Regions from separate parts of the Paenibacillus sp. 8b26 genome, predicted to be linked through region 2. Evidence: predicted binding sites of a transcription regulator. Region 2 holds the regulator's gene; each other region holds the start of a gene.

Region 1 (5,269 bases), 2.5 Mb from region 2:
CTTGATCTCCATTAAGTTGTCTGTCTTTCCACCAAACTAACCGGCAACAATTGCTGCTGCTCACCACTTGGCGTCTTCCCTTCAATCATCTCCAGCAAAATGCCGCAGGCCTTATCTGCCAAAGCAGCCTTATCCTGATTGATGGTCGTCAAAGGAGGATTGCAGTACTTGGAAATCGTGTCATTGTCAAAGCCCACAATTTTAACCTCGTCGGGAACTTGTATCCCATTTTCCTGCAAAGCAAGCAAGGCACCCAGTCCCAGCCAGTCATTGGTAGCAAAAATACCGTCAAACTTCATCTTGTTTTCAATCAACTGCTGCACCTTTTGTTTAGCTGCATCCAGGTTGTTATGATCGCTATGAATAGCAACATATTGCTCTTTACCTAGCATGAGATTGTGCTTTAACATCGCATCACTAAACCCGTTCAAACGTTCATTCACGGATGAAAGGTTTTGCTGTTTAGTGAGTACCAAAATGCGACGACACCCTTTTTGAATGAGCTCTTCGGTTGCCATAAACCCGCCAGCATAGTGATCAGATGCTATAAAAGCAACGTTAGAGTCAATCTTTGGACGGCGGTCAATACATACAATAGGTATCTTCCGTTTTAATACATCTGTCAGCACTTCCTCCTGACCAGATATACAAACCAGACCATCGACCATTTTACTGTCCAATATTTTCAAATATTCTTTTTCTTTTTCGGCGCTCTTGGCTGTGTTGCAAATAATCGTCGAATAGCCCAGATCGAAAAAAAACCTTTCAATTTCCTGTACGATCACCGAAAAGAATTCGTTGTTAATGTCGGGCACCAGCACACCGATTGTCTGTGATTTGTTCATACGCAAGCTTTTCGCAATACTGTTCGTCTCGTATTGATACTTACTTATAATGTCCATCACTCTTTGACGGGTTTCATCCGAATAACGCCCGTTCTCATTGATGACCCTGGAAACGGTTGCTACAGAAACTCCACTTAATTGTGCAATTTCCTTCATTGAGATTTTGTTGCTTTTCATAGTCATCTTCCTTACAAGTTGAGATCATTTCAAAGAATTCTAAAACCCTGAAAAATGTTCAACTGTAGGCGGTAAAGCACTTACCGGATTAGGGAGAGGCCACGATACTTCACAGCCTCTTACTCCAACAGTCGATATTTATATTATAAACCATCTTCTGCCCCCGGCGATACATGTGAAGGTATATGATAAATGCATAAAAAAATTGTATATTTTCTTCAATAAACAAAGCAAAAAATAATATTTTTTGGTATAATCAGGATATACAATCGAAGGAGGAAAGGTTTATGAAAAATACCGGAATGACACGGCCTCTGGATCAATTGGGGCGAATCGTGCTTCCCAAGGAAATGCGCACCACGATGGATATCAATATTGGTGATTCGCTCGAATTTTTCGTGAATGAAGAAGGATTTGTATTAAGGAAATATACAGGTGTATCCTGCAAATTTTGCGGCGCAGTTGATCATTTGACTTATTTTCGTGATAGCTTTATTTGCGCCGATTGCATTCAGGTATTAAAGACAGAGGAACATGTACATCCCACTAGCACCGAAGCCATCCAGGCTCAAGAACATACCAAGCCGGTTCGTAACCATACAACCTGGCAGCCCAAGCAATCCAGAGTCCAGCAAGGAGAAATGGTAAAAAAGCTCCGAAAGCTGATTCAGGAACATCCCAACCTGCCGCAAAAGGTATATGCCGAAATGCTCGATATCTCACAAGGCCGGGTGTCCCAACTGAAAAAGCTGCTTTAAATTATTCAGTAATTTATTACAAAAAATACTCAGATCCAATGGATTTCCATCCTATTGTTTTCTGTCAAATATTCGATCGTCAGGTGTAGAATAAGGAGCGTATTTGTTGATGTGTTCCTAACTTTCACCTGACTTTTTTGTGCGTTCTCCTCCCTATCGACGTGACAATAGTCACATACGCTCCATCCATCCATATATACAATATATAGACTGAAACAATTGGTTAGTACACGATATCGTCAATATGTTGTTTTTGGGAGAATAATATATATTTTACTATATGGAGGGTTTTGCGATGAAGGTGTTGGAGGAACATCAATTATATGACATCGGCGAACGGGTCATTGGGGCACAGGATTTGGACATGCTACGGGAGAATGCAAATTTGAATGGAGAATCGTTCAGCGGCAAAATGAGCAAGCTCGGTTCCGAGTACGCCAAGTGGTATGCACGCCTACGTGTGCTTCCGTCTGAACTGACGGACGCGATTGACCGTGGATATGTATATGTTCACGATTTGGACCAATATGCGCTCGGGACTACGAACTGTATCTTTATTCCTTTTGGTCGCTTGTTGCAAGACGGTTTTAATACAGGCAACGGCTCTGTGCGCACACCGCAAACCATTATGTCTGCTATGGCACTGGTGGCAATCATATTCCAGTCTCAGCAAAACAGCCAATTTGGAGGCGTTTCTGCTAATAAAATAGATTGGGATCTCGCTCCATTCGTGGCCCGGTCTTTCCGCAAGCATCTGCGTAAGGGACTCCGCCTGTTCGGAGAAGAAATAGAGCCCGCTCTGCCTGATGACGAATTACATTTAGCCAACAGCCTATTACAGGAGGCATGCCCTCGTTCATACGCATTTGCACGGGAAGAAACAGAGACGGAAACCCGGCAGGCCGCCGAATCCCTTATTCATAACCTGAATACCATGAGCAGTCGGGCAGGCGGGCAAATTCCGTTCACATCACTGAATTACGGTATGTGCACTTCTGCTGAAGGGCGGCTTGTTACGCAATCATTGCTGGAGGCCACTATTCGCGGCTTGGGCAGCGGGGAAACCCCTATTTTCCCACAGCATATTTTCCAATGCAAAAAAGGAATTAATCAGGCAGAAGGGGATATCAACTATGACTTGTTCCTGCGGGCAGTAGAATGCTCCAGCAAACGTATGTATCCCAATTTTGTCAATGTGGATGCTACCTTCAACCTGCCCTATTACCGCGCAGATGATCCGGATACCATTATTGCGACGATGGGCTGCCGCACCCGCACCATTGCTGACCGTTTTGGCAGAAACTGTCAGAGCGGCAAGGGTAATCTCTCATTCAATACGATTAATCTGGTGCGTCTTGGCATTGAATACGGCATTTGCACAGGCAAGCGCAAGGCACCTGACCGGGATGGCTTTGATACCAGACTGGAAGAGGTTTTGCGTATTGCCGTGGACGGACTGATGCATCGCTACCATATACAGACCAGCCAGCCGGCCAAGGCCTCAGACTTTATGATGCGCGAAGGGGTATGGGAAGGCGGAGAAAAGCTGGAGCCGGATGAACAGGTGGGTAACGTACTGAAGCATGGTACGCTGTCGGTCGGGTTTATCGGGTTGGCTGAGTGCATGAAGGCACTGTACGGCAAACACCACGGGGAGGATGACGCTGTATACCGCGAGGCGCAGCGAATCATAGCTTCCATGCGTGTCTACTGCGATCGGATGAGTGAATTGCATAACCTGAACATTACGCTGTTCGCTACGCCTGCCGAGGGTCTGTCCGGTAAATTCACGTTGCTGGATCAGCGGGATTTCGGTGTCATTCCCGATGTGAATGATCGTGAATATTACACGAATTCTTTTCACATTCCTGTGTATTACACGCTTCCGGCTGCCCGTAAAATCAGCCTCGAAGCCCCATTTCATAACCTGTGCAACGCTGGCGCGATTTCGTACATTGAGCTGGATGGCAATGCGCGGAATAACCCGGAGGCGTTTCTTAAAATTGTACAATATGCGCTTCATCAAAACATTGGGTACTTCTCCATCAATCATCCCGTAGATCGCTGCCCGGAATGCGGCTACGAGGGCATTATCGGGACAAGCTGTCCCCATTGCGGTGCTGATGAGGAACATACGCATTTTCAGCGCTTGCGCCGGGTAACCGGATATCTGACAGGTGATTATACCGTCCGGTTCAACGCCGCAAAACAAGCCGAGGTACGTGACCGGGTGAAGCATCGGTGAATTTATGCGGCTACATTCCGGAATCTCTGAACGAAGGACACGGCCTGCGCACCGTTGTGTTCATTAGCGGTTGCCGCCATGCCTGCCCCGGCTGCTTCAATCCGGCATCCTGGAGCTTCCGTTCAGGCGAACCGTTCACACCGGAGCGGCAGCAGGAGGTTATCCGTGACATCGCCGATAATCCATTGCTGGACGGGTTAACCCTTTGCGGCGGAGACCCCTTTTTCTCGGCAGCGGAATGCTCGCAGTTTGTGCGCGACTTCCGCGCAGCCTGCCCTGACCAAACCGTGTGGGCCTATACGGGCTTCGTCTACGAAGAACTGCTTACGGATCAGGCCCGGCGGGAGTTGGCACTGCTGTGCGATGTGGTTGTGGACGGTCCCTTTGTAGAACAGCAAAAGGATCTGACTCTTCCCTTCCGAGGCAGCCGCAATCAGCGACTGGTTGATGTGAAGGCCAGCATTCTGGCAGGATCTACCGTTACATTAGCCTGAGGCGATGTTATACTCGCATGAGTTGTTATGCCTTAAGACGAGTCCTTTCCCTATGGGAGGACTTGTCTTTTTTTGCGTGTAATTGACAAGAGCGGTGCTTCAAGGTGCTTCAGATCGGGAACACGGGATAGCGTACTGATGAGCAGAACGCTTTTAATAAACTTGAATGTGCTTCCATGAACTTAATCGTTTCATTGCAGGTTCAAACGGAGTTTCTATTGCGCATCCCGCAAGTTTCACTTATGATGGTGAACAAGTATACGAGTGCATAATTATTCGTCATACCATAATCGCATAGCTTGGAGATAGGTGTCTGTTCTATTCAGTTCAGGCTTAAAAGGGAAGCCGGTGCAAGTCCGGCGCGGTCCCGCCACTGTAAACGGGGAATTTTCAGCTGTTGATACACCCACTGGTCCACAGACCGGGAAGGAGCGCTGAAAGTCATGATTCGTAAGTCAGGAGACCTGCCTATTTCAACAACATCGCAAGTACCTACGGGAGATAGGGAGGTGTTAAGAGCCGTCGCCGAATTTTTATTTTTAAATAACGGAGGCATTCTTTCCCCTATTCATTTTTACCCCGGGGAGGAATGTCTTTTTTTTGTACGCAAAAATAAACTGGCTACCAGCCTGGGAGGAAAAGTACATGTCATTAACCGAATTGCCTGAATTGCCCGGCTTGATCAGCAGTAACCTGGGATATCCGCGTATCGGCGGGAACCGGGAATGGAAGAAAGCACTGGAACGCTTC
Region 2 (5,269 bases):
TGGGCGAGATTGTATTTGGGGACCCTGTCCAGCGGCAGGCGCTTAATGATATTACACATCCCGCGATTCGTGAGGAAATGCGCACGCGCATGGAATCTTACGAGCGCGAACATCCGGACAAGCTCGTTCTGGCAGATATCCCGCTACTGTATGAGTCCGGATTAGAGGGCTTGTACGATAAAATTATGGTGGTATACGTACCACGGGATGTGCAGCTCCAGCGTCTGATACTCAGAGACGGATTGACCGAGGAACAAGCAGGACTTCGGTTGTCTTCGCAAATGGATATTGAACACAAAAGAAGCCTGGCCGATATCGTCATCGACAATAGCGGAACACAGGCCGAAACAAAACAGCAAATTGATCAATTCTGGCAGCGAAAGGGACTTGCATGAATATTTTGCGCAAAAAAAGAGTCCTGCTGACTTTGTTTGTCGGGTTTGTCTTGATTCTGTTTTTTAATTCAAACTGGATGTCGTGGTTCTATCCGATTCAATATAAGGATGAGATTCGGCAATATTCGCAGACGTATGAAGTGGACCCGTTTTTGGTGGCGTCCATTATCCGTGTTGAGACGAACTTTAAGACCAGCAAGCAGTCGCACAAGGGTGCACTGGGACTCATGCAAATCATGCCCGATACTGCGAATTGGATTATGGATAGCGCTCAAATCCAAAAGGTTCCGCTGGATAGCGTCAAGCACGAGCCGGGCACCAATATTGAACTTGGAACCTGGTATGTGCATAACCTGTCGGTGAAATTTAAGGATAATCCGGTAGCTACCGTTGCGGCTTACAACGCAGGCCCCGGTAAAGTGCAGGAGTGGCTCGACAAGGGCGTATGGGATGGGAAAGAAGAATCCATCAAGCAAATCCCTTTTGGCGAGACGCGACATTATGTACAACGGGTTATTTACTACTACAGACAATACACGAAAATTTATAATCAGTTTTAACGGATGGCGAGGTTGTGTGTAAATATGTACATGACACAATGAGCCTGATGGCATTAAAATGAAAAAAAGCGCAGGACAGGCTGTTTTTAGCAGCCCATCCGTACACTTTTTCTTGTTATTTTTGCATTATTACCGCGATTATTGGTATTGACCTGCCAATTGTTGTTCGGCGATCGTTACGAGGCGTTTTGTGATGTAGCCCCCGATCGAACCGTTCTCATAGGAAGTCATGTTACCTTGGTATCCATCTTGAGGAATGCTGATACCCAGCTCTTGAGCGATTTCAAATTTCATTTGCTCCAGAGCGCCGGTGGATCTGCTGACTACCAGGTTGTTGGAGTTGCCATTGTTTCCTTGTGCCATTGTTGTTCACCTCCTCGCGACTTGGTAAACATATTATGAACCGTTTTGACAAAATTATTACGAAAAAAGTATAGAGAATTTATTGGAAAAAGGAAGTGATGAATTTATGAAATGCCCGTACTGTGCCTACAATGGAACAAAGGTACTGGACTCGCGGCCTGCGAATGACAACAAGTCCATCCGTCGCCGTCGCGAATGCGAGCAATGTGCTAGGCGTTTTACCACCTTTGAAATGGTGGAGGAGACTCCGCTCATGGTCATTAAAAAGGATGGCAGTCGTGAAGAGTTCAGCCGTGATAAAATGCTGCGTGGTCTCATTCGGGCCTGCGAGAAGCGTCCCGTATCCGTAGAGCAACTGGACATGATCGTATCTCAGGTGGAAAACGCCATTCGTAACACAGCCGCTACAGAGGTGGACAGCCAGCAGATCGGCGAGCTGGTCATGGAACAGCTCTATCCTGTTGATGAAGTGGCCTATGTACGCTTTGCGTCCGTCTATCGGCAGTTTAAAGACATCAACATGTTTATGAAAGAACTGAAAACACTGTTATCCAAAGATACAGCCAGCGACTGATCGCTGACTGTGTCTTGGTTTATGGTGTGAAAGTTATATTTTTTTATAAAAGTATTGACACAGGGGTGAAAATTTTATATGATATAGGAGTCGCTTCAAACAGATGTTGAAATTACATAAAACGGGGCCTTAGCTCAGCTGGGAGAGCGCATCGCTGGCAGCGATGAGGTCAGGGGTTCGATCCCCCTAGGCTCCACCAAATTTTAATATGGACTCTTAGCTCAGTTGGTAGAGCAGTTGACTCTTAATCAATTGGTCCAGGGTTCGAGTCCCTGAGAGTCCATCCTTTAGAAAAACGGCAGAGATGCCGTTTTTTTGTTTTGAATTCAGCTCTGCTTTCCCTTGTGATCACACGTTTGGTCACAGAAGGCCCTACTTTCTTAATAAAAAACAAACGCCATGTTCTCTTGAATGAGGGCACGGCGTTTGTTTTAGTTTACCCCATGCTTTTTAAAAGGCGGTCAAATTAACCTCTACAGTACATTTGAATTGGCTTGAGGAATTTTCCGTAGCCCATTCAAGAGCAGAAGCCTCGTCATGCAGAAATTTTTGTCGTTCTTCGTACAGACGCCGCGCATCCCCATCTTGGCTTAGAAACTCCAGTGTATCCATCGCCTTCTTCAATGTGGGTTCATTCACCTTAAGCACCTCCCAATTTGCCTTATAAGAAGATAGGCTTCCTTCTTGAAGCTAAACATCACATTCCTTAACACTCATGATCAATGGACCTGTTACTTGTGATCAAATCCGTTAAAGTCTCTGAGCATTCCGATAAAATTTTTAAGTTGTTCATCGTCCCATCTTGAAATGTGTTCGTAAAATACAAATTCTTTCTCTTTTAGAGCATCAATCGTCTTTTGTTGTCCAAGCTCAGTGAGGGATAGAAGTATTCCTCGACGATCATCAGGGGAGGTTTCCCTTTTCACATAACTCAAAAGCTCAAGTTGTTTGACGAGACGGCTAACCGAACTGCGATCCATAGCTGTCGATTCCGCCAGCATAGTGGCGCTTGTTGGGCCATATGAGTACAGCCAACGGATAATATGGAAACCCGCAGGTTGTATTGAAGGATCGAAACGTGCTGCAGTTTTGACATTTAGCGCATGTGAGGCGCTTATGAGGGCATTGATTTGCTCGCCGAGTTCCAGTTCCAGTTGTCCTCTTGGCGTATTTTTGTGTCGATCATCATTCATCCTATTTCACCTAACCTTAATTGATAAATTAAATAATTCAAGTCAATTACTTGACATATATCAACCAAAATAATATAGTTAATTTATATCAAGTATATGGCTGCGTCAGCTGCATGTCAAAACTTGAGACGGGTCTAACGGAGTAAAGCAATGAACGGCCAATTACATTGACTATTCAGCACAAAGGAGAATCACCATGATGGCTAATCCGATTGTTGTAATAACTGGCGGAACGAGTGGTCTGGGGCAACTCGTTGCGATTGAATTGGCTAAACGTGGTACTCATCTTGTCATGACAGCCAGGAGCAAGGATCGCGCTGAAGCTACTAAAAAAATTATAAAAGATATGGTGCCCTCAACAAAAGTAGACTTTTTTTTCGGGGATCTATCCTTAATGAAAGATGTCAGACGTATGGGGAACGAGATTTCAACTGCATACCCCAAAATAGATGTGCTTTTGAATAATGCAGGACTGCATGCATTCGAACAACGGGTAACCTCCGAGGGATTTGCAGAAATGATAGCTGTGAATTATTTAGCACCGTGGTTATTGACGCACACCTTACAGTATTCCTTGAAAAATGCAGGAAGCGCCAGAATTGTAAATGTTGCTTCTGAGGCTTCACGCAATCATGGCGAGCTTAAGCTCCCTGAGGATTTGACCAATATAGCTCCTTTTACTTCTAGAGGCTCATCTGCAATATATGGGAGAACCAAGCTGTATAACATTATGTTTACTGGTGAACTGGCACGTCAATGGACTGGAACGGGGATCAGTGTTAACGCTCTGAATCCAGGGTTTAATGTTACAGGTCTCGGACGTGAGCTCTGGTTTGCATCAATGCTTGAGCGTTTTTTGAATTTTTTTCATATTGGTGATCCACGCAGAGGAGCTGATATTATGACTCGTTTAATTGTGGATCCACAGTACCAGGCAGTTACAGGAGGGTATTTTAATGTCGGAACCGGACATTCAATTGTACCTGTAGACCCCGGTGGAGATATTGCTATGCAAAATAAACTGTGGAATTGTACGAAAGAATTACTACAACAAAGAAGTCTTCTTAACAATATGACCTGATTTTATGGATTACAGCGGTAAACTGAGGACTGTGAGCAGTTGACTCTTAATCAATTGGTACAGGGTTCGAGTCTCTATGTAATACCGAGGGTCCTGAAAAATAAAGAAGCGCAACACCATCGCAAAAAGGCACCCTGAACTCGTTAAAGAGTGGACTGCTTTCATGTAACTTTCGTCGTTGTTTCATGGTTGTTCTTATTTTAGAATAGATATGTTAATATCTAACATTTTAATGGATTCAGTGAACGAACCTGATCCTCAAGGGGGGAAAGCGGTGTACCGTATAATTGATTTGTACTCAACATGCTCCATGCAAAGCCTGCGGAATAAACGAGGCGAAGCTTGGTATGGAGCGAATAAATTTCGCCTGCATTGATTAGTTGTTTACAGACGCAGGCTTTGCCCCCTTAAAATATCAAATCTATTTTAAGGAGCGAGCGTAAAAGAAGTATGGCAAAAAAGAATTATAATAGATTGAACTTATAAAATTGAGAACCGCTTTTTTGGTCAATTAATTGTTCTTTATTTGCGTTAAGTGGGTTTATAAAAGTCAAATGCTCAGCATCGTAGCTGAGCATTTTTGTTTGCTTCTTAAGCATTTTCCTTTGAATCTCCATCGGGAATATGTTCAATAACATCTGTTAAAATGCATTCAAATTTGTTGCAGATATCGTCAATAATTTTCATTGAAATATATTCGTTTCGCCACATTTTAGCTGCTGTAGATGAAGATATACCCATGGCTTCGATAAAATCCATTTTACTCATATTCTTCTCAACCAAAAGTTTCTTCAGGGGTTTAAAGCTCCATAAATTATAATTGTCGGCTTGAGGAGAAGTGTTCTGGATCATCCCAATATTCTTCCACTGAAAAAAGAAGGGAAATTTGAGCAATTTGAATTGTGGGATCCGCTCATTTTGAAAGTGAACTGGGCGAAGTATATCTGGATGTAGACCCGGAATATACACTCCTTTATCCAGATATGATTAAATACGCGGAAGAAGATATATTTGAAATAAAAGAAGATGGTCGAAAGTGTATAGAGCTTCTATAGTGATTGAAAATGCGGACGGAACTCCGGTATTTGCAGAGTTCTGGTATG
Region 3 (5,269 bases), 210 kb from region 2:
GCCTTGGTCTGGAGGTGCGGATTTTCCTCTACCCAACGGAATACACCGTCAATCTCTTCCGTAGAAGCCAGGGTTGTAAAAATACTGCTGTACGATTTCGCATGAATTTGCTCCATCATCGCCATAAAGCTCAGTACAGCTTTGCGTTGCAGCCCATCCACATGCTCCATAATCTGCGGCATACCTACGCCGCCTTGAATCGTATCCAGCAGCGTTAAGCCGCCGAGCACCTTCATGTAGGCATCTTTTTCAATATCACTGAGGGTGACCCAGCTCATTTTATCATCGGACAGCGGAATTTCATCATCCGTCCAAAATTGCATAATGTTCTGATTCCAGAACATCAGTGTGAAATCATCGTCCGAGCGATTCCAGTTTACAGCTTGTATACCTGTCATTGTTTAGCATTCTCCCTTCAGCTTCCGAGATTTCCTAGAGTCACAATAAGGTGATGTAGGCGAATCATCATATGCTTGACATACGGAAGCTGCATCCGCGAGGCCGTGTCCCAACCCATAAAGGGCGGAACATCGCGCTGGATACAGCTTCTAATGAAAAGCATCCATATGGATTTCTAATGTTAATTTATGAGCACGGTCTTAGATCGAGCAGGTGAGGCACTCTTCTACAGACAGCTTTTTGGTACGTGTGTAGTACAACGATTTGAGTCCTTTGTGAGCAGCATACAGATAGCAACGCGCCAATTGGCGTGTAGTCACGTCACTGTTCACATGAAGCACGGTCGAAATCCCTTGATCCACGTGAGGCTGGATTTCTGCAATCAGGTCAAGCACTTTGAACTGATCCATTTGATACGCGGATTTATAAAAGAACACATTATCTCTTTGCAAGTAAGGCATTGGATAATAGGTCGTCGAATTCGCATAGGTACGTGTTTCAATTTGTTCCACGATTGGCATCACGCTGGACGTCGCATTTTGAATATATGAAATGCTGGCCGTCGGCGCAATCGCCATACGGTACGCGTGATACAGGCCGTTCTTCTGCACGTCTGCTTTCAGCTTGTCCCAATCCTCGGGAGAAGGAATATAGATGCCGTTGAACAGCTCTTGTACGCGTGCCGTTGTCGGACGGTAATCGGTATTCAGATAACGGTCAAAATACACCCCAGTCGCATAATCCGATTCCTCAAAGCCATAAAAGCTTTGTCCGGCCGCTTGGGCGATTTCCATGCTTTTCTCCAAAGAGTGATAGTTCATCGTCATGAAGAAGGTACGGACAAAATCCTTCGCTTCGTTGCTTTCATAAGCAATTTTGTTCTTGGCAAGGTAGCCGTGCAGGTTCATGACACCCAGACCGACAGAATGCATTTCACGGTTTGCCTTGGCAACACCCGGCGCGTTCGCGACTTGGGTCATATCGCTGACCGAGGTTAGGGCAATCATCCCCTCGTGAACGGATTCGCGGATTTTGCCATGCTCCATCACATTTACAATGTTGAGAGAAGCCAGATTACAGCTGATATCCCGACGGATTGTATCCTGTTGGCCGTAATCTGTAATTTCAGAGGTTTCCTGTAATTGAAAAATTTCTGTGCACAGGTTTGACATTTTAACCTGGCCCACGTTTTTAAGAGCATGTGCCTGATTCGCGTTACTTTTGTTCATCATGTATGGATAGCCTGATTCCAACTGGATCATGGCAATTTTGGTCAGCATGTCACGCGCGCTCATCGCTACCTTTTTCTTCACCCGGTCGTCAGCGAGCAGTGTATCGTACATTTCATCCAGATCCATATCGTCCAGATGGGTACCGTAGGCCTTGTATACACTGTAAGGAGCGAATACATGCAACGGCTCATTATCCTGAGCCAGCTTATAAAAGCGGTTCGGTACAATCAGTCCGATGGAGAGTGTCTTCAGGCGCACTCTTTCGTCGGCATTGATTTTTTTACTATCCAGGAACTCCAGTACATCCCATCCGAAAATGTTGTAGTATGCTGCGCCGGAACCTTTACGTTGACCCATCTGATCCGCGTAGGAGAAGCCGTCCTCCATCAGCTTCAGCACAGGCATAATTCCTTTAGCCGCGCCTTCTACACCTTTGATCGCCTCACCGCGTGACCGCAGTTTCGACAGGTTGACCGCGACACCGCCGCCGATTTTGGACAACTGCATGCAAGTGTTCAGCACGTAGTTGATCGAGTTGAGGGAGTCGTCCATTTCGAGCAGGAAGCATGATACCAGTTCTCCACGACGGCTTTTGCCTGCATTCAGGAAGGTTGGCGTAGCCGGCTGGAGACGCTGCTCCATCATCGAGCGGGACAATAGGCGCGCCGTATCGGCGTTACCGCGTCCCAAATGCAGGGCGACGACCGCCACCCGGTCAGGGTAGTGCTCCAGATAAACCTTACGGTCATTACTCTTCACTGCATAATCCGTATAAAACTTGGATGCTGCCATATAGGAAGGAAATTTAAAATTATAACTATGAGTGATATGGAAAATATCCTTAATTTCGTCAGCTGTATAGCTACTATAGAAATTTTCGTAATAATCATTCTCAATCATGTAGAGCACTTTAGCCGCTGTATCCGCAAACTTCAAGCTCCGTTCTTCGACTTCCTTCATAAATTCGTCTACAGCCTCTTGGTCCTTTTCCAATTGGAAAAAGCCATCTGTATCGCGTTTCATCAACATGTTGTTCAGTTCAATATGCCGCAACTCGGCTCACCTCCTGTTTGAAACGCTCTACATCGCCGAACGTTCCAGATAATTCAAATTTACTGATGACAGGCACGTTATAATGGTCGGAGATCAAATCCGCGCTTTTGGCAAAGCTCTCGCCCCAGTTACGGTTGCCGCTGGCAGCCACACCCACGAGGTTTTGAGCATTTTTTTGCAAAAAGGAAGATACCTTCTCAGGTATCTGTCCAAACCCCGTTGTATATGTAATGAGTACGTATGGTTCCTCTATAGTCATTTGCTCCTGGATTTGGACCGCCGGAAGCTTGAGCTTCCCGATAAATCTTTTTACATTGCCGGTCTTGGAATCATAAGCAATCAGCATTGTATTCATCCTCCTTGACATTTGGCAAAACGGCATCTGCCCAAGGCTCGAAATCCTGTAAAGATTCGCAAACCCTTGCTGGCTGTGCTTCGCCAAAATTTTAACGCCTATTTATATCGGTACTTCCATATCTGTATTTTCAAGATATATGTGTAAAATACGCGTTATACACTATATTTAGAGTACGATTTCTATTTTATATCTATATATAGGTGAGGTCAATCACTTTTAAAAGGTTGGGCACAAGGATTGGGGGCAAGTCCAAGCGGGGTGCGGGATAAGCGGAATAACTTTTTTTTCGTGCGAATTTTACAAATGTACTGGAGTTTTGAAGGACGAAGATGTACGATTTGTCAATAGGAGATACTGTGCTAAATCTACCTTTTACTGTAGGGGGAATATGAATGATGGGAAATGGATTTATGGATTCAGGGTCGTTTGATGCCATACTAGGTATACCCATACATAACCGAAGGGAAGATGTACTATGCCGCATATTATTGGGGAACGCATCGTGCTGAGAGAGTATCGTCAGGAGGATATACCGGAAATACGAAAATGGGTCAATGACCCGGATATTACATGCGGTTTGAGCGATGTTTTTACTTATCCTCATTCTCAGACGAATAGCGAAGCCTACGTACTGAAGGGCTTTGTTATTGCGCATAAAGACACGCTGGATTATATCGGACAACTGGATTTATTTAAAATCAACTGGTTGAATCGGCACGCCACGCTCGGCATTGTGATTGGGCGCGATGATAACCTGGGCAAAGGCTACGGACGTGAAGCGATCCGGCTATTACAGAAATTTGTATTTCATACACTGAACCTGAATCGACTGGAGCTGGAGGTCTATGCATACAACGAGCGTGCATATCGCTGCTATCTGGCCTGCGGCTTCAAGGAGGAAGGTCGGCTGCGGCAAAAGCTGTTCAGGGAAGGACAATACTATGACATCATTCAGATAGGGATTTTGCGAAGTGAGTATGAGGCTGCGGAGCAAACGACGGAATCTTCGCAGAACGTGTAGGGAAACAGACAGTCATCATCGTGTCATGTATATATGGAACGAAACAGAACGTTCAATGTAAAAGGGCTGAACAGCATTAGGCTGTCAGCCCTGTAATCTTTCATACATATAAGCCAAACTCGAACTATAAGCTGACTTTAAAAAAATAAGCATCAAAACGGAGTAGGCGGAATGGTGCTGTACAAGCGAAGCGGTCGCTTTTGTCCCCGGATTTCTATCCTAGTTATATGATTATTCAAGGAACCTGGGGGCGGTGGCGATGGCAAGCACCATCCGACTGCGTAGTGGCACGATAGGTAACTTTTAAGTTCAGCTTATTTGATCGTTATTTTTCCCCGTTCCACAGCTTGAGCCTATTTTGGATCAGACCGGTGTAGATTTCTTCAGCCTTCGGCACACCTGCCTGATCCAGCTCTTGGAGCATGCGGTCATAGACAGCATCAAATTGATCCGGCTTGGCGAGTACAGCTTCGGGAATCCGTTTGCGCACAATGTCCTGCGACTTCTGATAAATGACATTGTAGTTTGTATTGGTCGGGACGGGCATGTTGTAGGCGGCGCCCCATTCTTTTACCGGAAAATCCTTCTCGTTCGGGAACAGGTCCTTCCACGTTCGAGCATTGTATGCTTGCAGGGATTTTTTTTCGGCCGGGCTGTAATTTTCGGTAATCATCTCCGGATAGTTCGTCGTATAGTAGTTGCCGGAAGGGTCCTTGATGCCGTCACCGTAATGCGGCCCCCATATCCAGTACAAACCGATGCCTGACTCTCTCGTAAAAGCGGAATTATCGGTGTTTTTACGTTGCTGCACATCGGCCGGAATAACTCGTTTGCCGTTCTCTACATTGTAATGCTGGCCTTCGATTCCCCAGTTGCGCAAAATTTGTCCTTCGTCGGAGGCCAGAAAATCCAGAAACTTGATGGCACGCACGGGATTTTTGCACGAGGTTGTAATTCCGATCCCGTATGCAGCATCAAACCCGAGCGGCTGGAGGGAATGGTCCTCGTATTTCTCGCTTAACGTAACCGGGAAATGCGCGTAGGTAAATTCATCCTTGCCCGACGCTTTGAGTGCGTTTTCGGCATCCTGATAGTTCCATTTCTGATCGATGAGTCCAATTACACGGCCTGCGGCGATTTTGGACTTGTATTGATCGCTTTTTTGCACAAATGTGTCCTTATCCAGCAGTCCTTCGTTGTACATGT

The links. Region 2 encodes NrdR, which represses ribonucleotide reductase genes. Its sites were predicted from a motif close to AACACNATATATNGTGTT; they were not measured.
Region 1: ACQ4MX_RS17115 (anaerobic ribonucleoside triphosphate reductase) is a predicted target of NrdR. The motif match lies at 1,976-1,993, and genes of this name have one in related genera.
Region 3: nrdI (class Ib ribonucleoside-diphosphate reductase assembly flavoprotein NrdI) is a predicted target of NrdR. The motif match lies at 3,198-3,215, and genes of this name have one in related genera.

The regions. Positions count from the first base shown of each region.
Region 1 is NZ_CP192445.1:3,714,696-3,719,964, reverse strand. Features, by position in the region: gene ACQ4MX_RS17125 (LacI family DNA-binding transcriptional regulator) at 12-1,022, opposite strand; gene ACQ4MX_RS17120 (AbrB/MazE/SpoVT family DNA-binding domain-containing protein) at 1,310-1,780, shown strand; gene ACQ4MX_RS17115 (anaerobic ribonucleoside triphosphate reductase) at 2,076-4,025, shown strand; gene nrdG (anaerobic ribonucleoside-triphosphate reductase activating protein) at 4,022-4,519, shown strand; cobalamin riboswitch at 4,810-5,005, shown strand; gene ACQ4MX_RS17105 (hypothetical protein) at 4,963-5,187, shown strand; gene metE (5-methyltetrahydropteroyltriglutamate--homocysteine S-methyltransferase) at 5,165-5,269, shown strand, end outside.
Region 2 is NZ_CP192445.1:1,222,113-1,227,381, reverse strand. Features, by position in the region: gene coaE (dephospho-CoA kinase) at 1-395, shown strand, start outside; gene ACQ4MX_RS05340 (lytic transglycosylase domain-containing protein) at 392-955, shown strand; gene ACQ4MX_RS05335 (alpha/beta-type small acid-soluble spore protein) at 1,094-1,318, opposite strand; gene nrdR (transcriptional regulator NrdR) at 1,425-1,892, shown strand; tRNA gene ACQ4MX_RS05325 (tRNA-Ala) at 2,016-2,091, shown strand; tRNA gene ACQ4MX_RS05320 (tRNA-Lys) at 2,103-2,175, shown strand; gene ACQ4MX_RS05315 (hypothetical protein) at 2,343-2,531, opposite strand; gene ACQ4MX_RS05310 (MarR family winged helix-turn-helix transcriptional regulator) at 2,624-3,085, opposite strand; gene ACQ4MX_RS05305 (SDR family NAD(P)-dependent oxidoreductase) at 3,282-4,166, shown strand; gene ACQ4MX_RS05300 (helix-turn-helix domain-containing protein) at 4,758-5,018, opposite strand.
Region 3 is NZ_CP192445.1:1,010,015-1,015,283, reverse strand. Features, by position in the region: gene nrdF (class 1b ribonucleoside-diphosphate reductase subunit beta) at 1-398, opposite strand, end outside; gene nrdE (class 1b ribonucleoside-diphosphate reductase subunit alpha) at 600-2,684, opposite strand; gene nrdI (class Ib ribonucleoside-diphosphate reductase assembly flavoprotein NrdI) at 2,671-3,030, opposite strand; gene ACQ4MX_RS04310 (GNAT family N-acetyltransferase) at 3,518-4,063, shown strand; gene ACQ4MX_RS04305 (ABC transporter substrate-binding protein) at 4,389-5,269, opposite strand, start outside.